Regions from separate parts of the Pedobacter sp. D749 genome, predicted to be linked through region 2. Evidence: riboswitches for the same ligand, from Rfam matches in the RefSeq annotation. Region 2 holds a riboswitch; each other region holds the start of a gene.
The links. Region 2 has a riboswitch for S-adenosylmethionine ahead of KYH19_RS11490 (O-acetylhomoserine aminocarboxypropyltransferase/cysteine synthase family protein). Riboswitches for the same ligand answer to the same signal wherever they lie in the genome.
Positions count from the first base shown of each region.

Region 1: linked by a shared signal. The riboswitch ahead of KYH19_RS10125 (SusC/RagA family TonB-linked outer membrane protein) and the one ahead of KYH19_RS11490 (O-acetylhomoserine aminocarboxypropyltransferase/cysteine synthase family protein) in region 2 are both predicted to bind S-adenosylmethionine.
Region 3: linked by a shared signal. The riboswitch ahead of metH (methionine synthase) and the one ahead of KYH19_RS11490 (O-acetylhomoserine aminocarboxypropyltransferase/cysteine synthase family protein) in region 2 are both predicted to bind S-adenosylmethionine.

Region 1 covers NZ_CP079218.1:2,521,382-2,527,896, forward strand. Annotated here, with positions in the region: gene KYH19_RS10120 (SusD/RagB family nutrient-binding outer membrane lipoprotein) at 1-407, opposite strand, end outside; gene KYH19_RS10125 (SusC/RagA family TonB-linked outer membrane protein) at 419-3,565, opposite strand; SAM riboswitch class I at 3,910-4,016, opposite strand; gene KYH19_RS10130 (TlpA disulfide reductase family protein) at 4,154-5,422, shown strand; gene KYH19_RS10135 (DUF4142 domain-containing protein) at 5,641-6,222, shown strand; gene KYH19_RS10140 (competence protein) at 6,340-6,515, opposite strand, start outside.
Region 2 covers NZ_CP079218.1:2,877,203-2,883,717, reverse strand. Annotated here, with positions in the region: gene KYH19_RS11500 (homoserine dehydrogenase) at 1-23, opposite strand, end outside; gene metX (homoserine O-acetyltransferase) at 162-1,220, opposite strand; gene KYH19_RS11490 (O-acetylhomoserine aminocarboxypropyltransferase/cysteine synthase family protein) at 1,251-2,582, opposite strand; SAM riboswitch class I at 2,839-2,949, opposite strand; gene KYH19_RS11485 (hypothetical protein) at 3,163-4,176, shown strand; gene KYH19_RS11480 (PLP-dependent aspartate aminotransferase family protein) at 4,367-5,482, opposite strand; gene KYH19_RS11475 (hypothetical protein) at 5,605-6,099, shown strand; gene mqnE (aminofutalosine synthase MqnE) at 6,443-6,515, shown strand, end outside.
Region 3 covers NZ_CP079218.1:4,494,654-4,501,168, forward strand. Annotated here, with positions in the region: gene KYH19_RS18245 (hypothetical protein) at 1-280, opposite strand, end outside; gene metF (methylenetetrahydrofolate reductase [NAD(P)H]) at 456-1,409, opposite strand; gene metH (methionine synthase) at 1,477-5,184, opposite strand; SAM riboswitch class I at 5,306-5,410, opposite strand; gene KYH19_RS18260 (Bax inhibitor-1/YccA family protein) at 5,524-6,279, opposite strand; gene KYH19_RS18265 (hypothetical protein) at 6,318-6,515, opposite strand, start outside.

The DNA of each region.
Region 1 (6,515 bases), 360 kb from region 2:
GTGTCGGTAAGTAATAAAAATACCCACGACCTTAATACAAGTGCAACTCCTTTATAGTTTGGATTGCTTTGTGCATCGCCCAATTCGATAATTTTATTAAAGCCAGCAATACTTTGTGCATAGCCAGTAGACCATAAAGAGGTAAAGCTACTGTTCGAAAATATAAAACGATCTTCTTCGGTATACTGAACCTTAGCCCAATGTTGTACAAAAAGCAAGCTCGAGTTCATATTATTGGTTACCCCCCAGTACGTATCGGCTGTAGTTTTAGTAGTGCCAGTAAGTAAATAATCGGGTTGTGGAATTTCTGGAGCATTCGGATTAATATTCACCTCATCCAGCTCTTTATTACAAGATGAAAATGCAATTGCCAGAATGGCCAGTATATATAGTTTTTTATTTTTCATAATGGGAATGCTTAAAATTTAACATTTAGGTTGATACCATAGCTGCGTGTGCTTGGATTAGATAAACTTTCCAACCCTTGTCCGTTGCCAGTATTGAAGGCTACTTCCGGATCAATATCCACTGTATTGCGGTGAATTATCCAAAGGTTGCGACCCACAAGTGATAGTGAAACGCCTTGCAAACTTAGCGGACGGAGCCATTTTGCAGGTAAATTATAGCTTAATTTTACTTCACGGAGTTTAACATAAGAAGCATCGAAAATATTTGCTTCGTCTATATTTCTGAAGGTTTTGTAATACTGTTGAGCAGGCAATATTTTCTCATTGCGTTTACCATCGGCAGTTACGCCATCAAAAACAATTCCGTCATCATAAACCGTTACACCTGTCGGAGCGGTTCCGTTTACCCTTACGGTGCCGTTGGCTTTATCGTTACCAGGATAATAATAGGAGATTCCGCCATATTCTGCTGCCCTTCCCGGAAGCGTAGAGGCTAAGACTCCGGTATAAGTGCCTGTTGCATAGGTACCGTTGTAAATAGAACCACCAATACTTGCATCAACCAGTACGCCTAAACTTATACCTTTATACGTAAAAGTATTGTACACCCCACCAATCCAATCTGGTGTATATTTTCCCAATACCTGTTTGGTCGGGTTTGTAGCTGGTGCGCCTGTGGCATTTACAATAATATTTCCATTACCATCTCTTAAAAAGGCTGTTCCGAAAAGCGATCCATAAGGTTGTCCAACGGTAGCAATCACCTGTGCTGAGTTGGTAGCGACAATGTAATTCGTTAATAATTTCTCTGCATCGAGTTCAATTACCCTACTTCTGTTTGCTGCGAAATTGAAATCAATATCCCATGTAAAAGTTTTTTTGATTGGGGTGATGCCCAATTGTGCTTCTATACCCTTGTTGTTTATTTTTCCGGCATTAAGCAGTTTTGAGCTAAATCCGGTACTATGACTTACATCGGCAGCCAAAATCTGATTGTAACTATTGGTATTGTATGCACTTAAATCTAAACGTAACCTTTTGTTAAAGAAAACAGCCTCAACGCCGAGTTCTGTTGAAGTGGTAGTTTCTGGTTTAAGGTTAGGATTAAGGTCGATATTACTTGTGGTAAGCTGAGGGTTTGCGTTAAAAGGCGCACTAAATGCATAAGTATTGATCAAACGATAAGGATCTGCATCTTTACCTACTTTAGACCAGCCCCCACGTATTTTCAAATAATTAAGGGCTTCACTTTTAATGTCAAATGCTTCGGTGGCTACAAAACTTCCGTTAAATGACGGGTAAAAATAAGATCTGTTCTGTGCTGGCAAAGTAGACGACCAATCGTTACGTGCGGTGATGTTGGCAAAAAGGTAATTTCTGAAACCGATCTGACCTGATGCATAAACACTATATGATTTTAAACGCGATAAATTATTAGATGAAATAAGAGGATCACGAGAGTTTTTAAGGGTATAAAGTCCTGCGATGGCTAGTTTAGGTGCACTTTGATCATTCTGCTCAATATATTGCCTGCGGATGTTACCACCACCCAATAATTCTAAGCTAAAATCATCATTTAACTGCTTGTTAAAGTTTAAGGTTGCATCGGTATTATTCTCGCTTACGGTAAAGGCACTTTCAGTGTAAGAGCCAAAAGGTGTTCCGTTCGTACCATAAGCGATTCTAACTTTACGCCTGTCGTTGTAATAATCCGTACCCGATCTGAAATTGAAATCAAGTCCGTCAATAATTTTATAATTAAGGGCTAAACTACCGATAATGCGACTGCGGTTCTGCGAAACTGTATTTTCGTAAGCTACCCAATATGGGTTGCTATAATAGCTGTTATTCCAGTTAAACGTTTTTCCATTTTCATCCAAATAGTTTTTTAACTGGTTAATATCAACCTGACGGCCAAACCACGTAAACTGTAACATGGTACTTGTTGAACGTGAACCTCCTGTGCCAGGCAAATTATCTGAATTAAGTTTGCTATAATTCGCATTAGCCGTTAAGGTTAGTTTTGGTGTTATCTTCAGTGACGTATTTAATACAAATGAGTTTTTGCCCTGTCCAGAATTCGGCACAATGCCTACTTGTTTCAGGTTATTGTAGGAGATGCGGTAATCGTACTTTTCGCCAGCATCTGCGACCGATACCCCATTATTTAATGAATATCCGGTTTGAAAGAAATCGCGTACGTTATCTGGATGGGCTATAAATGGAACCGCAACTCCTTTTGAAAAAAACTGCGGAATTAATCTTCCATCCAGTTTTGGCCCCCAGCTCTCATCTACCCCATCATTAATACCTTTACCTGCGCCATCCACATAACTGAACTTCCCTTCTGATCCCTGACCAAAAGCATTTTGATAAACCGGCAGGGTGAGCAATGTTTCTAAAACGGCATTGGAGTTAATATCAATACCCAATCCTTTTTTCGATTTACCTGTTTTGGTTTTAATCAAGATCACCCCACCGGCAGCCCTCGAGCCATATAATGCCGCAGCATTTGGTCCTTTTAGCACACTAATTGATTCTATATCCTCTGGATTGATATCTGAAATGGCATTCGCATAATCTCTTGCGCCTGCAGAATTTAACTGAGAGTTATCTACCGGAATCCCATCAACCACAAATAATGGCTGGTTATTTCCGGCGATAGATGTTTCTCCTCTGATGACTACGCGGGATGATCCCATGCTGCCCTGACTGTTCGTTACCCTAACTCCGGCTATTTTTCCAGCCAGTGCATTTACCAGGTTAGATTCTTTAGCTTCGGCCAGATCTTGTCCTTTTAATTCCTGAACAGCATAACCGAGCGATTTTTTCTGCCTCGAAATTCCCAATGCGGTAACCACTACCTCATCCAGCGCATTATCGCTTGATTGAAGAATGACTGAAATCGGCCCGGCATTTTTATTGATTTGTATTTCCTGGGTTTTAAAACCGATATAAGAAAATACTAAAGTACCTTGATCAGGCGCACTGATAGAAAAAACACCTTTCCCATCAGAAATGGTAGTTTGCCTGGTTTCTTTGATAAATATAGAAACGCCGGGCAGTGTCTCGCCATCTGCCGACTTTACCGTCCCGGTAACGGTGACATTTTGAGCAAATACCTGCTGCGTAATAAAGAGCAGTAAGATGAATGCCATTGATTTTAAAAATTTGATCATGTGTGTGTTTTAAAAATTGGTTAAAAGATAAATTTTGGACAAAACGAATCCCTAACGGTTAATAACCGTGTTTTATAAAAAAATAAAATGGGATGGTTAGATCAAAAGTGCCTGTTAAAACGGAGCAATTTTAACAGGACTAGCGCATTCGGGAGTCTACACAAGGATTTACATAAGGCGATTTTAGCTTGTCTGTTTTTCTCATTTGAATGATTTTATTTAATGCATAATTTAATTTCAAGAAGGCATTCAGGGCTAAAAAAAAAGCACCTCTTAAATCAGAAGTGCTCCATATATTTTATATTAGGATAGCGCAAACAACTGACTTAACTACCCCAGATTCATCTGGGATGGAATTAGCACCATTTCTAAAAATTAGATGGTTGCTAAGGTTTCACAGGGCCATTCCCTCCGCCTTTCTTGATAAGTATTTTAAAATAACTTGGGCAAAGGTATAATTAATTCCATTTATCCTATAGTTTTTATAGTTTTTTTATCGAAATATTTTTTATTTGACAATTACATCCATATCTTTGTCTAGTAATTTAGTCGACAAACACCGTCCCAATGAAACTTAAATCCCTTTTAACAGCCGTACTGGCCATATCAATAACCTTCACTTACGCTCAGGAACAAACGGCCCTGGTAAAAAAACAGGCAGCAAAACTTCAGAAGAAAAACCAAAAAACATTTGTTGCCCTCGGTAACTGGCGCGGAATAGCTAAAGTAAAGGAAGGATTAGAAATCCCCTTTAACTTCGAGATCAGCGAAAAAAACGGCCACCAAAAATTATCTTTCCGCAATGCTGAAGAGCGTTTCGAAGGTGGTCCTGTAAAACAAACTGCCGACTCGCTTTTTGTCAAACTGGATCAGTTTGATAACGAACTTGCGTTTGCGATAGTTGGTGATCAGTTAACTGGTGCGTTAAGAAAACAGGATAAAGCTGGTAAACCTTTAGTCATTATTGCCGAGCACAAAAATTACCGTTTTAAAACTGATAAACCTGCTACAGCAGACTATTCTGGTAGTTACGATGTGGTTTTTACATCGCCAAATGGTAAAGAAGAAAAAACAGTAGGTTTATTTAAACAAACAGGAAACAAACTTACGGGTACTTTTCTCCGCGTAACCGGCGATTCTCGTTATCTGGAAGGTGTTGTAGAAGGAAATGAATTTCAACTTTCTAGTTTTATTGGCTCCTCTCCTGCTTATTACAAAGGAACTTTCCAGGCAGATGGAGTTGTTAAGGGTGAAATTTTAGGAGCAAGGGGTAGTCAGCCTTTTACCGGAACCAAAAATAAAGATGCAGCCCTCCCCGATCCTTACAAGCTTACTTATCTTAAATCAGGATACAAAACACTTGATTTTAGCTTTCCTGATCTAAATGAAAAAAAGATTTCGCTAAAAGATGAAAAGTATAAAAACAAAGTGGTGATTTTAACCATAACTGGAAGCTGGTGCCCTAATTGTGTTGACGAAGCTACTTTTATGGCGCCATGGTACAAAAAGAACAAAAATCGCGGTGTAGAAATTATTGCTTTGCATTACGAACGTTCAACCGAACCTGAATATGCAAAGAAAGTGATGACCCGTTTCAGAGAACGTTTTGGAATCGAATATGATCAGGTATTGGCAGGTACAGCAGACAAACAGGTGGTATCTGAATCGTTGCCCGCGCTTGATTCATTTTTATCTTTCCCAACTACCATTATCATCGATAAACAGGGAAATGTAGCCCAGATCCATACAGGTTTTAATGGCCCGGCAACCGGTAAATTTTATGATGAATTTGTGAAAGAATTTAATGTGGAGATTGATACGCTGTTGAAGAAATAGCTAGTCTAACAGTAATGACGATCCCTCGCAGCGTGCTACAATGTAAAAGAGCCTAACGAAGACAGTTCAGTTCAGGAACTTTTGGCATAATGTTAATTTCACTATTAACTCATTTAGTTTTCAGAGCAACTGGCTGTTGTATGAATCCATGAATATTCAAAAGCTTAAAACCCTTTTGCATTACAACATGTTATCCATATACAACAAAAACAATGAATATGAAAAAGTTAATGTATGTAATGGCTATTTCGGCCCTGGCCTTTCAGGCCTGTAATGGTGGAAATAAAGATGCAAAAGAAAGTGCCGACAGTTTAAACATGGCAAAAGATACCACCACGAATACTACAGCTACAGGAGGAATTGCCGTTGAAGAAGCCGATGCCAAATTCACTACTCAGGCAGCTGTTGGCGGTATGGCAGAAGTAGAATTGGGAAAACTGGCCCTCGAAAAAAGCAGTAATCCCCAGGTTAAAGAATTTGCAACCATGATGGTTAAAGACCATGGTATGGCAAATACCGAATTAATGGCCATAGCAAAACAAAAAAACATTACGCTTCCGAGTACAGTAGATGATGAGCACAAGAAAAAAATGGACGACCTAAGCAAAAAAACAGGTGCAGATTTTGATAAAGCTTATGTAAGTGCCATGGTTGACGGACATAAATCTACCTTAAAATTAATGGAAGATGAATCAAGAGATGGAAAAGACGCAGATCTTAAATCTTTTGCAACTAAAACTGCACCAATTGTTCAAAGCCATTTAGTCATGATTAATAAAATAAACGACAGTATGAAATAAGACTGCTGAACGTATTAAAAACGCCTGCCATGTATGGCGTTTAATACGTTTTTTTAGTGAGATTTCCTTTCCATCTATCTATATCGCAATCTCAAATGCGTTTTTACTTATATTATCTTAAACTTCTGGCGGGGTATGCCAATCGATAAAGGTTTTTCTCTTTAACATTTCCAGGTACGGGTAATTTCCGTTTAATTGTTTACGCTGTTTTAGTTCATATAAAAAATGCCCGCCTAAGTCAACAATAATTTTAGCGGTAGCTAAATACCATACACTATGCGGTTGTTTCCAGC
Region 2 (6,515 bases):
CCGATTTTTAAATTCTTACTCATTATTTTAGATTGATTACACAGATAAACAGATTACACCGATTAACTGTATTTATTTTATATTATTTTTTGGTGAATTTGATAGTACAGATATTAGCTATTCTTTTTATTTTTCACCCTAAACCCTAAACCTCAACCTTTTTAGGCCGTATGCTGTAATTTGATGATTTTTTTATTACGGCTTTCCTTCATAAAGTTTCCGATGACGTTAGTCAAAGCATCTGTTTCGATTAAAAAACCATCATGTCCATAATCAGAATGCAAGGCGCAAAATTCTGCCCCAGGGATATGATCTGCCAGATATTTTTGCTCCGATAAAGGAAACAAAACATCATTTTCTATTCCGATTACCAGTGTATTGGCGCTGATTAGTTTTAGTGCATCGCCAATACTTTTTCGGTTACGGCCCACATTGTGGCTGTCCATAGCTTTCGTTAAATAATAATAACTGTAAGCATTAAAGCGGTTGATTAACTTTTCTCCCTGATAATTCTGGTAAGAAGACGACCTGAAATTGTCAGTCTTATCGTTTACACTTTCTACCTGCGTACTGCCATAAGCACTATACGTTCTGTAACTTAAAAGTGCAATACTACGGGCAGTTTTTAAACCCTTGCTACCTCCGTTCGGTTGGTTGGCATAAAAAGTTCTATCTGTGGTAATGGCTAAACGCTGACTTTCGTTAAACGCAATTCCCCATGGAGAATGCGCCGCATTGGTGGCAATCAGGATTAGGTTTTCGATTTTATTCGGTTCCGAAATACTCCATTCTACAGCTTGTTGCCCACCCAAAGAACCACCGATTAATAATTTAATATAATCAATACCTAAATGTGAAGCCAATAACTGATGTGCCGATACTAAATCGCGGATCGTAAACTGCGGAAACGAAAGGTAATAAGGTAAACCTGTTACCGGATTGGTACTTAATGGGTTGGTGCTGCCATAATGCGAGCCTAAAACATTGGCACAAACGATATAATGATCTTCCGGGTTGAACAAAGCATTCTGACCGAACAAACCTTCCCACCATTCAAAAACATCAGCATTGGCAGTCAGTGCGTGGCAAACCCAAATTACATTATCTTTATTTGCATTTAATTTGCCATAAGTTTGATAAGCAATTTGCAGGTTGCGGATTTTTTTTCCGCTCTCTAATTTGAACTGTTTATTATAATTATACGTTGATGCTGTACTCATTGTTATGTTGTATTCGGAAAATGAACGGGACTAGGCTAATAAACTATCTGTAGAAACCTGAGCGTGAATAGATGCAAAAGCCTGCTCGAAATCGGCCTTAATGTCATCAATATGCTCAATACCGACTGAAACCCGTAATGCGTTTGGTTTTACACCTGCGGCTAATTGCTCATCTTCACTCAATTGTTGATGTGTGGTTGCCGATGGCTGGATAATCAACGTTTTTGCATCGCCAACGTTTGCGAGGTGAGAAACCAGTTTTAAATTATCAATAACCTGTGTGGCATTTTCTTTACTTCCTTTTAATTCGAAAGATAAAACTGCACCGAAGCCGTTACTTAAATATTTTTTTGCCAGGTTATTATATTTGCTACTCGCTAATCCCGGATATTGTACTTCCTGAACCAATGGATGATTTTCTAACCAGGTAGCCAGTTCTAAAGCATTATCAACATGGCGTTGTACACGGAGCGATAAGGTTTCTAAGCCCTGCAATAAAAGGAAAGAATTAAAAGGGGATAGGGCAGGACCAAGATCTCTTAATCCTTCCACACGTGCACGGATGATAAACTGGATGTTGCCAAATGGTCCGCCGATGCCGAAAACATCGCTGAAAACCAAACCATGATAACCTGCTGATGGTTCAGAGAATTGATGGAATTTACCATTGCCCCAGTTATAGTTTCCGCCATCAATGATCACACCACCAATGCTTGTGCCGTGTCCGCCAATCCATTTCGTTGCAGATTCTACAACAATGTTTGCTCCATGTTCTAAAGGCTTAAACAAATAACCTCCTGCGCCAAAAGTATTATCAACAACTAAAGGTAAATCGTATTTCTTTGCAATTGCAGCAATTTTCTCAAAATCAGGAACACTAAATGCCGGGTTGCCGATGGTTTCGAGATAGATGGCTTTCGTTTTATCGGTAATTTTAGCTTCAAATTCGTCAGGTACATCTGGATTCGCAAAATCGACATGGATACCTAAACGTTTAAAAGCAACTTTAAACTGGTTATAAGTTCCACCGTAAATGTGCGAAGAAGAAACAATACTATCTCCAGCTTCTAAAATGTTATTCAATGCAATAAACTGTGCAGCCTGTCCTGAAGCTACCGCCAAAGCAGCTACGCCGCCTTCTAAAGCTGCAATACGTTTTTCGAAAACATCATTAGTCGGATTCATGATCCTGGTGTAAATGTTGCCAAACTCTTTTAAAGCAAATAAGTTGGCGCCATGCTCAGCGTTTTTAAATCCATAAGAAGTAGTTTGGTAAATCGGCACAGCCCTTGAACCTGTTGTTGGGTCTATTTCCTGACCAGCGTGTAATTGTAAAGTTTCAAATTTATATGATGTTGACATGATTTCTGTTTTATTTATTGATGAGACGTAGTGATTTAGGTTGATTTTAAAACCTAGCAGGGCGTATCCCGATGTTTCGGGACCTTCCAGTTTGAAAGAAACAAAAAAGGAAGATTTTTTAGATTACTGTATGCAACAGCACATACAAGTAATTGCACACCTATTGAAAAAAGTAAAAATAGAAGTTTGTTCTAAATTTTTAAGGTTTGCACTGGGGTCGCTTAGCGATTGAAGATTTAATGTTTTCATCAGTTTTCATTTATATCTCCAGATAACACCATATTATCCGGTCAGGAATTGGCACCTTCTCTTTCTGAGGGTTGCCAGTGGGTCATCGAGCCAGTCTCTCGCCACTTCTTTATAAATCAACCTGCGAAGATTGACTTTTATTTAGCTTTCTACCAAATAATATTTCAAATGTCTGAATTTAATTTTAATTCACAAAATAAAATTTTGAATTTTTGTTAATCGTTTGGAAATGAGTAATGTATTTTATTGTATTGCGGCAAATTAAAACTTTTAATATAAAAATTAACACTTAAAATTCTAAGTTTGTGTGACCTATCTAAATATAATTATGATGAAAAATATAACAGTTCTAGGCTTAGGCCTGCTATTCACGGGGATGTGTTTAACTAATGCAAACGCCCAATTCGGAGGTTTAAAAGATAAATTATTGAAAGTCGGTACTGCTCAGGGTGCTAAAGCTTTAGGCGTAGACAGGTTTTTAAAACAGCCAGCTGCCATTACCACCAACTTTGAGGATGTAAACAGGGATGGCGAAAAACTGCCTGATTTCATTAATTCATTAAATTTAAAAGCTCAGCCCTTGTATTTACTGCCTAAAAATTCAGATGGCGGTTTTGTACTCTGTGAGGGTTTGTACGAAATGACCAACAAAAGCTACTGCCTGAAAGCCGGAACTTTTGCGCCATCAAAGGGCGATGGTTACATGTTTGCCCCAGTTTTAGGCTCGAAAGAAGAAATTGTAGTTGCGATATTAAAAAGTGCAGAGAAACATCCTGAAGTAGAACAGCATGATATCCAGGCTTTACTTTGGACCATTATTGCCAGAACAAAATTTGCCGATTTTAACGGACAAGTTAAAGTAACTGCAATGAAATTGTTAACGCCAAAACAACTTACGCAATTGGAAGGAGGCGCTTTAGGCATTTTACCTTTTGATGTAATGGAAAAAGCTAAAGACCAGTTACCTTCAGGAATGAAAGCTGTTTTTGAAGCAGAAAATAATATCCGCCAACTGGTGTCATCTGGGAATTATACTTATGCCGATATGGAAAGATATGCTATTATAGCGGGGATGGCTCCGCCGAGAAGTGATGTGCCAAGTGGCATCTGGACGAAACACCCTGACGGTTATTATGTGCGTTATTTTCCTTCTGGTTATTCAATTACCAAAGTGCAGGTTTATGTACCAAAAGGATTATTAGCAGATGGAAATAAATTGGTTTATGATGCAGCAGGGGATATTGCTTGTCCTGCCAATACCGGTTCTCAACGTTTAGCGCAAACTAACGAACCACTGGAGGCTAACTATTCGTTAAAGTTGACCACGATTTGTAATCCTAAGTAAGTTTTGGAAAATTAGGGTACTGTAGTCCTTAGGAGATTGCAGTCCCGCTTTACGCTTTATCTTTTTGGCTACCCTTCGACTTCGCTCAGGGTGACAGCCAAAAAGGATATCGCTGCAATCGGGTTTAGCAACAAAGGTTCGAAATAACTAGAAACCTATAAGGTCTTAAAGACCTCATAGGTTTTATACTTTAACCTAACGCCTGCGCTAAATCGGCAATAATATCGTCTACATGCTCTAATCCTACTGAAATACGGAGTAAATTTTTTGGCGTTTTACTATCCGGTCCTTCTACTGAATAACGGTGTTCTATCAAACTCTCTACACCACCTAAACTGGTAGCCTGTGCAAATAGCTGAACTTTATTTGCCACTTTATGAGCAGCTTCAGCATCGCCCTTAACTAAAAACGACATCATCCCGCCAAAATCTTTCATCTGTTTTTTTGCAATTTCATGTTGTGGGTGACTTTCCAACCCAGGATAAAATACAGCTTCAACATTCGGATGTCCGTTTAAATAGTCGGCTACTTTTTTGCCGTTTTCGCAATGGCCTTTCATGCGGTAAGCCAGGGTTTTAATGCTACGGGTTAATAAAAAGCAATCAAAAGGAGAGGGTACGGCACCACCGGTTTGTTGTATATTTTTGATGCGCTCCCATAATTCATCTTTTTTGGCCGTAATTAAAATCCCACCAAGCACATCACTATGGCCTCCTAAATATTTGGTACTGCTGTGCATTACTATATCGGCACCCAATAATATTGGATTCTGTAAAATTGGAGAGGCAAAGGTGCTGTCGCAAACCAGGGTGATATTTTTTGCTTTAGCAATTCTGGCAATTTCTTCAATATCTGTAACCTTTAGTAATGGATTAGAAGGGGTTTCGATCCAGATCAGTTTAGTATTGGGCTTAATGCTTGATTGTATCAGATTTAAATCCGTTTGATCAACAAAATCAAATTCCAAACTATCGTTAAAAATAGTAAGTAATTGTTTTTTTATGCCCCAATACATATCATCTGGTGCTATAATATGGCTACCTGGTTTTAAAGCCTGAAACATGGCCAGTCCACAGGTATTACCCGAAGAAAAAGCAGCTGCATCTTCGCCATATTCTAATTTTGCTATAGTGTTTTCTAAAGCAGACCGGTTTGGATTACTTACCCTGCTATACATGTGCCCACCGGGATAACCACCATCTTCGCTACGAAAAAAAGTGGTTGATAGATTAATTGGCAGCGTAACATCACCTGTAGTACTTTTTACGAGATTAGAAGCGTGAATAGCAAGGGTTTCGGGTTTCATAATAATTGATTTTAATCGAAATGATATCGGGAGCAATTTAATAATTTGGCGCTAATTTAAGGTTCGTAATGGTTTTGGCAAGATTTATGTAACAAGTTTGTCGAAATTTAATTAAACAAAAAATGAAAAGATTATTTATAGCTATCGCAATAGCATGTTCTACTTTAGTAATGTTACAAAGTTGTAATACTGCAAAAAGAGTAACTGCAGGAGTAACAGGTAGCAGAGGTACAGTTGTTCGCGACTGGGTAGTAAGTAATGTGGCTTTAGAAGGTTTGCCTGATGGGGCTGTTCAAGGATTATTTGGAGAGAAATCGTACAAATGTTTCCAGGGAAGTACATGGAATTTAACCAATAGTGGTAATGGTTCTTACACTTTACCAGCATCAAGCACTTGTGGTTCGGTAATGCAGACTATATTCTGGTCGGCTGCACCTAAAGACCAGACTTTTCAGTTCAAAAAAATATTTGAAGGTGATAAAGCTAAAAACGTAACAGAAGGTTATCGTTTAGTGTTAACTGATCTTTCCAGCACACAAATGATCTTAAAATCGCCAATCGAATTTGGTGGTAAAACTGCAAATATCGTATTAACCTTTACCCCTGCAGCGAGATAATTAGATTTACCTGTGAAAAACATAATAAGAGCACTTCTGAAAAGAGGTGCTTTTTTTGTAACCGTTACTGATCTATCTTTATAGTTTCCTCTAAAGCGTCGTCATTTCGAGCGAAGTGCAACGAAGTCGAGAAATCTATAAAGATAGATCTCTCCATTCCACTGCGTTCAGTCGAGATGACGATGCCAAGAGATTTTACAAAATAAAAGCAATCAATATCTGCGTTTATCCGTGTTCATCTGTGGTTAATTATTAAGATTGACATTCAAAAATCACGGTTTGTTACAAGAAAATGATTTTCAAATCGCCCCATTATTGTATTTTTGTTCAAAATAAATCAGGAATGAATACAACTGAGCAAGTTGAACAAATATTAGCTGATACCAATTTATCAACTGAATTACAAAACATAGCAC
Region 3 (6,515 bases), 1.6 Mb from region 2:
GAACTTCAGGGAAGTATGCCAACTGGAAAAAATGACCAGGAATAAGTATCTTTTTTGAAGTTTGAAGCGGAAAATATAACGTTTCATGAAATACAATCTGTTGTACTACATATTCGGTTTCTACTTTCTTTTCTTCCTTCTCTGTCGCGTCATCGTTTGTAGATAAAACTTCAACATTATCGGTAGAATAGCTTAAATACGAGATCATATTACTTACCTTAAAAAACAAGGCTAAAGCAACACAGATAACGACCACATATTTAAAAGCATTTAATTTCATTGTCGCAAATATAAAGCTGTTCAGCTTTAAAACAATAATTTTAAGGTTAAAGTTCTGTAAGAATTTGAAATATTGGGCAGATGCTATCCACAAGTTTACGAGAGTAAGGATAGATTGTTCCGACTATGGGTTTGGATCAGACCTCGCAGGTTTAAAAACCTGCGAGGTCTTTTTACTAAAAAATAGCTTTTGCGATCTTTTTGGTCTGTTCAGGGCGGCCCATCGTATAAAAGTGAAGCACCGGAGCACCGAAATCGATCAATTCTTTACATTGTTTGATCATCGCTTCTGTGCCAATTTCTTTTGCCTCATTATTGTTTTTAGCATGAGATAGCGCATCGGTCAATTCATCAGGTAAATCAATATGAAAAATCTTAGGCAACACATTTAACTGCGATAAGGTGCTAATCGGCTTTAATCCCGGAATAATCGGAATGTTAATATCGTTTTCCCTGCATTTCTTTACGAAATCGAAATATTTCTGGTTGTCGAAGAACATTTGCGTTACGATAAACTCCGCACCTGCCTCTACCTTCTTTTTAAGGTATTTGAAATCCGTGCTCATATTAGGTGCCTCAAAATGTTTTTCCGGATAACCAGCTACACCGATACAAAAATCACTTTTAAAGGTTTCTACATCTTCGTGCAGAAATTTACCTTCGTTATGGTTCTTGATGTGCTCGATCAGGTCAGTAGCGTAACAATGTCCGCCTGGAGTTGGCACAAAATTCCCATCTGCCTTACGGGCATCGCCACGCAAAGCCAAAACGTTATCAATCCCCAAAAACTGTAGATCGATCAATGCATTTTCGGTTTCTTCTTTGGTAAATCCACCACAAATAAGATGTGGAACGGCATCAACTTTATATTTATGGATAATGGCTGCACAGATGGCAATAGTACCCGGACGTTTACGGTAAGATACCTTTTGTAGCAAACCATTTGCCTGTTCTTTATAAATATAATCTTCGCGGAGCGAGGTTACATCAATAAAAGGGGGATTAAACTCCAATAGTGGTTCTATCGCATCATAAATCCATTGTATACTTTGCCCTTTAACAGGTGGCAATAATTCAAAAGAGAACAAGGTTTTACCCTTCGCGTTTTTTATATGGTCTGTAATCTTCATACCCCAACCCCTAAAGGGGCTTTAAATTTTAATTTGTACGTATTCCCTCCCCTTAAGGGGCCGGGGGTTAATAAGCTAAATTCGGACTTAACCACCGCTCCACTTCTTCAATTGGCATATTCTTTCTGATGGCGTAATCTTCAATCTGATCTTTGGTAATTTTTCCCAATCCAAAATACCTCGAATCCGGATGTGCGAAATAAAACCCACTTACCGCAGCTGTTGGATACATGGCATAACTTTCTGTTAAATGCAATCCGATTTTATTCTCTGCATCAAGCAATTGGAACAAAGTGCCTTTTTCGGTATGCTCAGGGCAGGCAGGATAACCTGGCGCCGGACGAATCCCTGCGTATTCTTCCTTAATTAATTCCTGATTGCTTAGATTTTCATCCTGTGCATAGCCCCAATACTCTTTACGTACACGTTCGTGCATCCGCTCAGCAAATGCTTCAGCTAAACGATCGGCCAATGCTTTAGCCATGATACTGTTATAATCATCGTAATTGGATTCGAACTCATTTACCAGTTCATCAATCCCGATACCAGCAGTTACAGCAAAACCACCAAAATAATCCTGAATACCACTTTCTTTCGGAGCAATGAAATCAGATAAAGCATAATAAGGCTGCCCATCTACCTTTTCGGCCTGCTGGCGAAGAGTGTGAATCGTAACGGAAGATGGTTGATGTAAGCTAGATGATGGGGCTTCACTTCCATTTTCCATTTTACCTCTTACATCCAAAACAATATCGTCTCCTACCGCATTTGCAGGCCAGAAACCAATTACAGCTCTTGCCGTTAATAGTTTTTCGTCCAGAATGCGTTTTAATAAAGTCTGTGCATCATCAAAAAGTTTCTTTGCTTCATCACCAACATTTTTATCATCGAAAATTTTCGGATAACTTCCGCGGAGTTCCCAGGTATGGAAAAATGGTGTCCAATCGATGTAAGGAACCAGTTCTTCTAAGGGATAATTATCAAAAACCCTTGTACCTGTAAATTCCGGAACAGGTAGATTGAGTTGAAAATCGATCTTAAATTTATTCGCTCGTGCTTCTTCTAAAGTTTTAAAACGTTTATCCGATCGTTTATTTAAATGTGCTTCGCGGGCTTTATCATATTCAGCTCTTATTCCAGCAATATATTCATCTCTCGTATCAGGATTCATTAAAGTACTACAAACGGTAACACTTCTGGAAGCATCCAACACATGGATGGCGGGACCTGAATAATTAGGTGCTACTTTTACCGCAGCGTGGATCCTGGAAGTAGTAGCTCCACCGATGATCAAGGGAATGGTAAAACCTTCGCGTTCCATCTCTTTGGCAAAGTGAACCATTTCATCCAGTGACGGTGTAATTAAACCGCTTAGACCAATAATATCAGCTTTTATTTCTTTAGCTTTTTTGATGATTTCCTGTGCCGGAACCATCACGCCCATATCAACAATTTCGAAGTTATTACAAGCCAATACCACGCCCACAATATTTTTTCCAATATCGTGTACATCGCCTTTTACGGTGGCCATTAACACTCTTCCGGCAGATGAACTCTGATCCTGATCGGGATTATCCAGTTTTTCCTGTTCGATAAACGGCAATAAATAGGCTACCGCTTTTTTCATTACCCTCGCCGATTTTACCACCTGAGGCAGGAACATTTTTCCGGCACCAAAAAGATCACCGACAATATTCATTCCGTCCATCAATGGTCCTTCAATTACCTGAATCGGCCGGGCATATTTTTGTCTGGCTTCTTCCACATCATCATCCAGGTATTCCACAATTCCTTTTACCAGTGAATGTGATAACCTTTCTTCAACAGGACCTTTTCTCCACTCTTCATCTTTAACAACCTCTTTGCCTTTTGATTTTACGGTATCGGCATATTCTACCAAACGCTCCGTAGCATCGTCTCTTCGGTTTAAAAGCACATCTTCTACTCTTTCTAATAATTCGGGCGGAATTTCCTGATAAACCTCTAACATTCCCGCGTTTACGATCCCCATATCTAAACCGGCCTGAATGGCATGATAAAGAAATGCGGAGTGCATCGCCTCGCGAACGGTATTATTCCCTCTGAAAGAGAAAGAAATATTGGAAACCCCACCACTTACTTTAGCGTGAGGCAGGTTTTCTTTGATCCAACGGGTGGCATTAATAAAATCGACGGCATAATTATTATGCTCTTCTAATCCGGTTGCAACGGTTAAAATATTTGGGTCGAAAATAATATCCTCTGGCGGGAAACCAATTTCGTGTACCAAAATATCATAACTCCTTTTGCATATTTCTTTTCTACGCTCATAATTATCGGCCTGTCCCTGTTCATCAAAAGCCATTACAACTACGGCAGCACCATATTGCATAATTTTGCGGGCACTTTCGCGGAATTTATCTTCCCCTTCTTTTAAGGAAATCGAGTTTACAATTCCTTTTCCCTGCAAACATTTTAAGCCATTTTCAATAACCGACCATTTAGATGAATCGACCATGATAGGCAATTTGGCAATGTCCGGTTCAGAAGCGATGAGGTTTAAGAATTTAGTCATTGCTGCTTCCGAATCCAGCATCCCTTCATCCATGTTTACATCGATTACCTGTGCACCGCCTTCAACTTGCTGCAAAGCAACGGCTAATGCGGCTTCATAATCGCCACCCAAAATCAGTTTGGAGAATTTTGGAGATCCGGTAATATTGGTTCTTTCACCAATATTTACAAAAATACTATCCGGGGTGATGGTTACAGGCTCCAATCCGCTTAAACGCATGTATGGTTCAAGAACCGGTATTTTACGGGGCTCAGCTTTTCGGGCATTTTTAGCAATACAGCCAATATGATCTGGCGTGGTACCACAACAACCTCCTACTATATTCACAAAACCGGAAGCAATAAAGTCATCAACCAGATGTGCGGTTTCATGCGGCTGCTCATCGTAAGCACCAAACTCATTTGGCAAACCCGCATTTGGATAGGCGGAAACATAACATCCTGCTTTTGCCGCTAACTCTTCAATGTGCGGACGCATTTCTTTAGCCCCCAAAGCACAGTTAAAACCGATACTTAATGGTTTTGCATGCATTACAGAGTTCAAAAAAGCCTCAGCAGTTTGCCCTGAAAGTGTTCTACCCGAAGCATCGGTAATGGTACCAGAAATCATGATCTCCAGTTTACGCCCAATTACCTCTTCATATTTTTTAATGGCTACAATAGCCACTTTAGCATTCAAGGTATCGAAAATGGTTTCGATTAATAATACATCGGAACCGCCATCTACTAAACCACGTACCTGTTCGTAATAAGCTGCTTCGAGCTCATCAAAATAAACCGCCCTAAAACCAGGGTCGTTTACATTCGGCGACATGGACAGGGTACGGTTGGTTGGGCCAATAGCACCGGCAACAAAACATTTACGGTCTGGATTTGCAGCCATGAACTCGTTAACAGCTTCTTTTGCCACGCGTGCACCTTCAAAACTCATTTCGTAAGAAAGGTCTTCCATCTGGTAATCGGCCATGGAAATGCGCTGCGTACTGAAAGTATTTGTCTCAATAATATCGGCACCAGCGGCCAGGTACTCCAGGTGTATTGTTTTAATAATATCCGGACGTGTGATGTTAAGCAAATCATTATTGCCTTTTACATCACAGGGATGGTTTTTAAATCGTTCCCCTCTAAAATCTTCTTCGGTTAAGGTATATCGCTGAATCATGGTACCCATTGCACCATCAATCACCAAAATACGTTTTTCTAATTCTTCTCTTATACCCATTTGTTGTGTAAAATGTGGGATGGAAAATGGAAAATGGCAAGACACATCATACATCTTCCATTATACATCATTACATCCTAAAAGGCTTATTTAAAAAGTTGGTACGTGAATCGTAATCCTAAACTTATCTGTTTCTGCTATTTGCAGAATAGAATTTAGCACCTTGTATGGTTACAGGTTGCTAAGACTTCGTTGGGTCTAATCCCTCCGTCTTTCTTAATAAGCATACAAAAATGCAACAAAGCAACATCAATTCCAAAAATTATCGCTTCGGCACCAAATAAAATTACAAAGGCCACGCAAAACTGCGCAGCCTTAAGAATATTGTTCTGTTAATGATTACTTTCTGCTTCCGAAAATACGAAGTAAGAAAAGGAAGATATTTAAGAAATCCAGGTATAAAGACAGTGCTGCTACAATTGCCATTTTTTTAGATTCAATCTGAAGAACCTGTTCACCGCTAGCTTCGATCCCTTCGCCAATTCTTTTTATTTTTTGTACATCATAAGCGGTTAATGCCGTAAATATTGCAATACCAATAAACGCCATAAACAAACTGAATTGTTCGCTTTGAACAAACATATTTATTACACTGGCAATCACTAAACCAATTACGCCAACCATTAAAATCGGCCCAAATTTACTTAGATCGATATTGGTGGTATAGCCCATAAATGCCATAATTCCGAAGATACCTGCGGCTCCTGCAAAACAGCTCACTACTGAACCTGAAGTATAGGTTAACAAGATAAAACTTAAACTCACTCCAGTTAATAATGAATAAAGCACAAAAACGCCAATTAATGCTGGCAATGATAATCTGCTTAAACCGAATCCCATTAATAAAACCAATCCGAGTGGTGCGAACATCGCTACATAACCGAAAATTGACATGCTCACTTTACCGGTTGCTGGATTAATATTTAAAAGGTACTGCATTAACTGCTCATTGGTACCAAATAAATAAGCTGCTACAGTTGATAAACTCAACGCCACAAACATCCATAAGAAAACGTTTGCAAAGAATTTTTTAGAAACAGATTTTTCCTGTACAAAAACACTGTTGTCCTGATATTGATAATTTTGTTGTTCCATTTTAAATTTTGTGTATTTAACTATATAAAAATAAATATTTAGTTTAATCTTTTTGTCAGCAATTCTTCAACTTTTTTAAAGAACTGCAGTGGTTTTAATGTTCGCCAAGGCAAGTCATCAAATGCACCACCAAAGTTAATGTAATAATCGATGTTATTATCGCGAAACTCGGTGATAACGTGTTCCTGAAAATTCACCCCAACAATCCAGCCATCTTCTACTTCCTGAAACCATTC